3 regions of the Streptosporangium sp. NPDC020145 genome follow, and region 1 is predicted to be linked to each of the others. Evidence: predicted binding sites of a transcription regulator. Region 1 holds the regulator's gene; each other region holds the start of a gene.

Region 1 (2,264 bases):
GTAGATGGCGGGCTTGTTCGCCGGGTCGATGCTGACGGTCGTCTTCTGGTCGGGGCCGAAGGAGGAGGTCGGGGCGGCTTCGGTGACCGCGTTGAAGAGACCGCCCGCGAAACCGACGAAGCCAATGATCACGCTCAGCACGAAGAGCAGCCACACGCCGACGATCCAGCCGACGCTGGGCTTCACCTTCGGCGGCGGGCCCTGGGGGGCGCCGTATCCCGGGGGCGGGTAGCCGAAGGAGGGGCCGCCCTGCTGGTACTGCTGTTGCTGCTGGTGGGGCTGGCCGTACGGCTGCTGGGGGGTGCCGTAACCCGAAGGGGATCCGAAATCATTGGACATATACCTAATTGTGGCCCTTACCACTTGGATAGCGATAGCAGCTGACTTGACAATGGCTTGCTCCAGGACCCGCTCCCGCCCATCCTGGTGCCGTGTTATCGCACCCCCCGGGCTGGAGCCGTACACTTGGCACTCGGGAACACCGAGTGCCAGACCTGGCGTTTCCCGTCCGAGCGCAGGTAGGAGGTGAGCACGTTGGTTGACGACCGCAAGCTGGCGGTCCTACGCGCCATCGTCGAGGACTACGTGTCCACCAATGAGCCGGTCGGCTCGAAGGCTCTCGCGGAGCGTCACAACCTGGGTGTGTCCCCCGCGACCATCCGCAACGACATGGCGGTGCTGGAGGAGCAGGGCTACATCGCCCAGCCCCACACCAGCGCGGGCCGGGTGCCGACGGACAAGGGCTACCGGCTGTTCGTCGACCGCCTCTCCCAGGTGAAGCCGCTGTCCGGCGCGGAGAGGAGGGCCATCGAGAGCTTCCTCGCGGGCGCCGTCGACCTCGACGACGTCGTGATGCGCACGGTACGGCTGCTGGCCCAGCTGACCCGTCAGGTCGCCGTGGTCCAGTACCCCACGATCTCCAACTCCAAGGTCCGCCACGTCGAGCTGGTCCCGCTGAACGAGCACCGCCTGATGTTCGTGCTCATCACCAACACCGGGCGGGTCGAGCAGCGCGTGGTGGAGCTGCAGGAGGTCATCGACGACAACCGCGTGGCGCACCTGCGCGCGGTGCTCAACGCCTGCCTGGACGGCTGCGGGCTGGCCAGTGTTCCCGACATGGTCGCCGACCTGCCAGAACGGCTGCCCGCCGAGGACAGGCCCGTCGCGGCCACCATCCTTTCGGTCCTGCTTGAGTCCCTTGTGGACCGGCATGATGAGAAGATCGTTTTCGCCGGGGCCGCCAATCTCGCGGGGGCCGACTTCACCGTCGGGCTCCGCGACGTGCTGGAGGCCCTGGAGGAGCAGGTGGTGCTCATGCGCCTGCTCGGTGAGACCTCGGACCTGTCGGCGCTGACGGTGCGCATCGGCTCGGAGAACCCTTACACGGGTCTCCAGGGCACATCCATCGTCGCCGCCGGATACGGTTCGGGTGGCAAGCAACTGGCCCGGCTCGGTGTGCTGGGTCCGACACGTATGGACTACCCGGTCACGATGGGCGCGGTGCGCGCGGTGGCACGCTACGTCAGCCAGATCCTGGCTGCATCCTAAGAGGTCAACTAAGTGGCTACTAAGAGTGACTACTACGGCACCCTGGGGGTGCGGCGCGACGCCAGCGCGGAGGAGATCAAGAAGGCCTACCGCCGCCTGGCCAGGGAGCTGCATCCCGATGTGAACCCCGACCCTGAGACCCAGGAGCGGTTCAAGGACATCACCCAGGCCTACGAGGTGCTGTCCGACCCCAACAAGCGTCAGATGTACGACATGGGCGCCGACCCGTTCTCCTCGGGTGGCGCGGGCGCCGGAGGCTTCGGCGCCGGCTTCCCCTTCAGCGACATCATGGACGCCTTCTTCGGCGCGGCGGGCGGCGGCGCGGGGCGCGGTCCCCGCTCGCGGGCCCGCAGGGGCCGCAACGCCACCATCAGGGTCGAACTCGACCTGCGGGAGGCGGCCTTCGGCACGACCCGCGAGCTGGTGGTCGACACCGCGATCCTGTGCGAGGTCTGCACCGGCTCCGGCGCGGCGGCGGGCACCCACCCCGACACCTGTGACGTCTGCCACGGGCGCGGCGAGGTCTCCCAGGTCACCCGGTCCTTCCTCGGCCAGGTCATGACCTCCCGTCCCTGCCCGCAGTGCGGCGGGTTCGGTTCGATCATCCGCAACCCCTGCCAGGAGTGCTCCGGCGACGGCCGGGTCCGCACCCGGCGGACCATCAAGGTCCGCATCCCCGCGGGAGTCGAGGACGGCACCCACATCCAGCTCGCCGG
Region 2 (2,264 bases), on a different contig from region 1:
GGCACGGTCTTCGCCTCACGGCTGACCGACGACCTCGTACGGCTGTCGCGGACCGTACGGCTCCCGCCGGGGGTCGCCACGGCGGTCCAGTCGGATCCGACGGCCGTCAGGAGGCTGGAGCCCGGGGCCATGGCGGCGTTCCTGGCGGCCTACTCGGACGCGATCGCCGGGGTGTTCCTGTACACCGCGCCCGTCGCGCTGGTGGCCTTCGCAGCGGCCTGGCTGCTGCCCGAGGTGCCGTTGCGCGAGACCACCAGGCCCGTGGACCTGGGGGAGTGCTACGGCGCGGTGTCCGCGCAGCGTTCCTCGTTGCGCGAGGTGGAACGCGGGCTGTGGCGACTGGCCGACGCGGACATGCGCCGGGACTACTACCGCCGTCTCGGGGAGACGGCCGGTCTCGACCTGCCGCCGGGTTCGGTGTGGCTGATCGCCAGATTGGGCACCGGGGGCGGTCAGAAAAGCGTGGAACTCGCCGAACGGGCGGGGGTCACGGTCGAGAGGGGCAGGCCGTACGCGGATCTGCTCGTCACGCGAGGGCTGGCCCGCCGTACCGACGGCGGCGGGCGCCTTGAACTGACCCCGGCCGGTGAACGGGTGGCCGGGGCACTTGTCGCCGAGGCCCGCGAGGGGTTGCGGCGGATGATCGACGACTGGGACCCCGCGCGGCATCCAGGGCTTCGTGAGCTGCTGGACAGGCTGCCCCACGAGATGCTCGGCTCGGCCTCCGACCGCCCCCGAGGAGCCGCCGGAGCGTGACGGGTGCCGCGCTAGGAGGCCGCGGGAGCCGGGGTGCCGGCGGCGGCGGGCTTGGACTCGCTCGGCTTGGACTCGCTTGACTTCGACTCTCCGGACGAGCCGGAGGAGGCGGACGTCGAGGACGAACTCACCGTGCTGGTCGAGGAGGACCTGCTGTCGGTCCGGTAGAAGCCGGAGCCCTTGAACACGATGCCGACCGCGGAGAACACCTTGCGCAGCTCACCGGCACAGGACGGGCACTCGGTGAGCGCGTCGTCTGAGAACTTCTGGACGATGTCGAACTCGTTGCCGCATGCGCTGCAGGCGTACTGGTAGGTGGGCACCGTTCCTCCTCCTTCGATCCGCGCCGTCTGGCACTCTACTGACGCGACTGCTAATGATAGGCAGCCGACAAGCATAAACGCGAGTCGGATCTGTCGCATTCCGGGTGGGAATGAATGGATCAGCTGCCCCGCTCGCCGAACCAGCCCGCCAGCTTGCCCCGGCGGCTGATCGCCTTCATCCTGCGCTCGACCGTTTCTCTGCAGGCCGCGGTCGTCACGATCAGGAGTTGGTCGTCGATCCTGATCCTCGTCGAGTCCGAGGGAACGAACGTCCTGCCGTCCCTGACGATCAGGGTGACCTGGGCGTCGGTCGGCAACCGTAGCTCGAAGACCTCGACGCCGTGGAGCTTGGAGGTCGGCGGCACCTTGACCTGCAGCAGGTCGGCGTTGAGTTCCTCAAGGGGAGCGGACTCGACCTCAAGGTCACGTGCCTCGTCCGGTGTCGACAGGCCGAGGGCCTTGGCGACGAAGGGCAGCGTCGGCCCCTGCAGCAGCGTGTAGACGACGACGATCACGAAGACCTCGTTGAACACGAGTTTCGCGACGCCGTTGTGCACCGAGTTGGCCGCCCAGGGGATGGTCGCCAGCACGATGGGCACCGCGCCGCGCAGTCCCGCCCAGGACAGGAAGGCCTGCTCCCGCCAGTTGAGCCGGTCGATCCGCGCGCTCCTGACGATCAGGGCGGAGACAACGATCGAGAGCGGCCTGGCGACGGCGACCAGGATCAGTCCGGCGACCAGGCCCGGAACGATCGCCGACGGCATCTCGGAAGGGCTGGCCAGCATGCCGAGCATGACGAACAGGCCGATCTGGGCCAGCCAGGCGACGCCCTCGGCGAAGCCTCTCGACGAGGCGCGGTGGGGCATCCGGGAGTTGCCCATGACCAGGGTGGCCAGGTAGACCGCGAGGAAACCGCTGCCGTGCAGGAGTACGGCGCCCGCGTAGGCGACGAACGCCAGCGCGAGCACCGCGATCGGGTACAGGCCGGAGATCGGCAGCGCGATACGGCGCAGCGCGTAGACGCCGAGCGGCCCGACCGCCAGGCCGACGACCGCTCCGACGGCCAGTTCGACGACGACCATGAGCAGTGCCTCTCCCAGGCTGGGGGAGGCGGCGGCGCTCAGCAGCATGACCGCGATGACGGTCGGCGCGTCGTTGAACCCGGACTCGGCTTCGAGGATGCCC
Region 3 (2,264 bases), on a different contig from region 1:
CCAGGCACGTCCCACCGCTGTCATCCGGCCCTCACTCGACGCGTTCCGCGCTGTCGTCGCCTAGAGCTCTGAAAGGTACTGAATTATGAGTGTTTCTGTACGGATTCCGACGATTCTCCGTACGTACACCGGCGGCGCGGCCGAGGTGAACGGCGAGGGCGGGACCCTGCGTGAGGTTCTGCAGAAGCTCGACGCCGACTTCCCCGGGATCGGTGCCCGTATTCTCGATGAATCGGGCAAGATTCGCCGTTTTGTGAACGTCTATGTCGGTGATGAGGATGTCCGTTTCGCCGACAACCTCGACACGGTGACGCCGTCCGGCGTTCAGGTCTCCATCATTCCGGCGGTCGCCGGAGGCTGATCCCGGCGGAGGCCGCGCGGGGCCCTGGGCGGGCCCTGGGCGGCCTCCTGGGGCCCGATGTCGTCCACTGTCATGGAACGGCGCCCCTAGAACACCCTCACGACACCCGCACCGGCCTGGCCGCGTGCGGGTGTCGTCTTTTGTGATGCAAGCTCACATTTTTGCGCGAAGACATAATGTAATATTTAACTAACTAGTAGTGATAGCAAAACTATGTTGGCGTGTTGAATGCGTCCGTAAAGCGGTAGTTTGCTGGTTGACTCTGTTGCCCCACGGGCTCTCACAGGTATGGTCGAGGGCGATCGACGTAGGCGATGTCTCCGCCTCGGAGATTGAGGACCTCGCGAGAGGAATGGGCGACGTCCTCAAGCCCAGTAAGAGGAGTCGGAAGTGGCGCAAGGCACCGTCAAATGGTTCAACGCGGACAAGGGCTACGGCTTCATCGCGGTAGACGGTGGTAAGGATGTTTTCGTCCATTACTCCGCGATCATGATGGATGGCTACCGTGCGCTCGAACAGGGCCAGAGGGTCGAGTTCGAGATCACGCAGGGACAGAAGGGACCTCAGGCGGAATCGGTCCGGACGGTCTGATCTCGTCCTCCGTCAGCTCGTCGGGAACCCGCTGGCGCATCCCGCGGCAGCGCAGTTCGCGCGGATCGCCCTCGGCATGTCGGCCCGGCTCGTCGCTCCCATCGGCGGGCCGGGCCTTCGCCTAAGCTGACACTCAGGTCAAAGGTCCTTGGCTTGCACTCGTCGGGGGAGAGTGCTAAACAGTGGTTAGCACTCCTCATTGGAGAGTGCCAAACCTGGATCGAGACGATGGGGCCCGCCGAACGGAGTCGCGGGCCCGTATGCCGTCGCGGGCGTCGCCTCGGTCTGGTGCAAGCCACCCTGTGTTTGGGAGGTCTAGCCGTATGGCAGCCAAGATGATCTCGTTTGACGAGGACGCCAGGCGCGGTCTCGAGCGTGGCATGAACCAGCTCGCGGACGCTGTCAAGGTGACCCTCGGCCCCAAGGGCCGCAACGTCGTGCTGGAGAAGAAGTGGGGCGCCCCCACGATCACCAACGACGGTGTCTCCATCGCCAAGGAGATCGAGCTTGAGGACCCGTGGGAGAAGATCGGGGCCGAGCTCGTAAAGGAAGTCGCCAAGAAGACCGACGATGTCGCGGGTGACGGCACCACCACGGCCACCGTGCTTGCTCAGGCGCTGGTCCGCGAGGGCCTGCGCAACGTAGCCGCGGGCGCCAACCCCATGTCCCTGAAGAAGGGCATCGAGGCCGCCGTCGAGCGTGTCTCCGAGGAGCTCTCCAAGCTGGCCAAGGACGTGGAGACGAAGGCGCAGATCGCCTCCACGGCCTCCATCTCCGCGGGTGACCCGCAGATCGGCGAGATGATCGCCGAGGCGATGGACAAGGTCGGCAAGGAAGGCGTCATCACCGTCGAGGAGAGCAACACCTTCGGCCTTGAGCTTGAGCTCACCGAGGGCATGCGCTTCGACAAGGGTTACATCTCGCCCTACTTCGTGACCGACCCGGAGCGCATGGAGGCCGTCCTCGACGACCCCTACGTCCTCGTCGTCAACTCCAAGATCTCCGCGAACAAGGACCTGCTCCCGGTCCTCGACAAGGTCGTGCAGGCCGGCAAGCCGCTGCTGATCATCGCCGAGGACATCGAGGGCGAGGCGCTGGCGACCCTGGTCGTCAACAAGATCCGCGGCCTGTTCCGCTCGGTCGCCGTCAAGGCTCCGGGCTTCGGCGACCGCCGCAAGGCCATGCTGGGCGACATCGGCATCCTGACCGGTGCCCAGGTCATCAGCGAGGACCTCGGTCTGAAGCTGGAGTCCACCACGCTCGACCAGCTCGGCCGCGCTCGTCAGGTCATCGTCACCAAGGACGAGACGAC

What was found. The regulator HrcA, encoded in region 1, represses chaperone genes, less so after heat shock. The targets are predictions, from matches to a motif close to TTGGCACTCTCNNNNNGAGAGTGCCAA.
Region 2: a site for HrcA is predicted at 1,107-1,133, ahead of ABZ463_RS24945 (FmdB family zinc ribbon protein). Genes of this name have one in related genera too.
Region 3: a site for HrcA is predicted at 1,139-1,165, ahead of groL (chaperonin GroEL). Genes of this name have one in related genera too.

What each region holds. Positions count from the first base shown of each region.
Region 1 covers NZ_JBEXZT010000004.1:202,694-204,957, forward strand. The annotation lists gene ABZ463_RS09075 (hypothetical protein) at 1-339, opposite strand, end outside; gene hrcA (heat-inducible transcriptional repressor HrcA) at 535-1,548, shown strand; gene dnaJ (molecular chaperone DnaJ) at 1,561-2,264, shown strand, end outside.
Region 2 covers NZ_JBEXZT010000014.1:184,268-186,531, forward strand. The annotation lists gene ABZ463_RS24940 (MDR family MFS transporter) at 1-756, shown strand, start outside; gene ABZ463_RS24945 (FmdB family zinc ribbon protein) at 768-1,079, opposite strand; gene ABZ463_RS24950 (potassium/proton antiporter) at 1,199-2,264, opposite strand, start outside.
Region 3 covers NZ_JBEXZT010000014.1:27,128-29,391, forward strand. The annotation lists gene thrC (threonine synthase) at 1-64, shown strand, start outside; gene ABZ463_RS24225 (MoaD/ThiS family protein) at 86-361, shown strand; gene ABZ463_RS24230 (cold-shock protein) at 752-952, shown strand; gene groL (chaperonin GroEL) at 1,276-2,264, shown strand, end outside.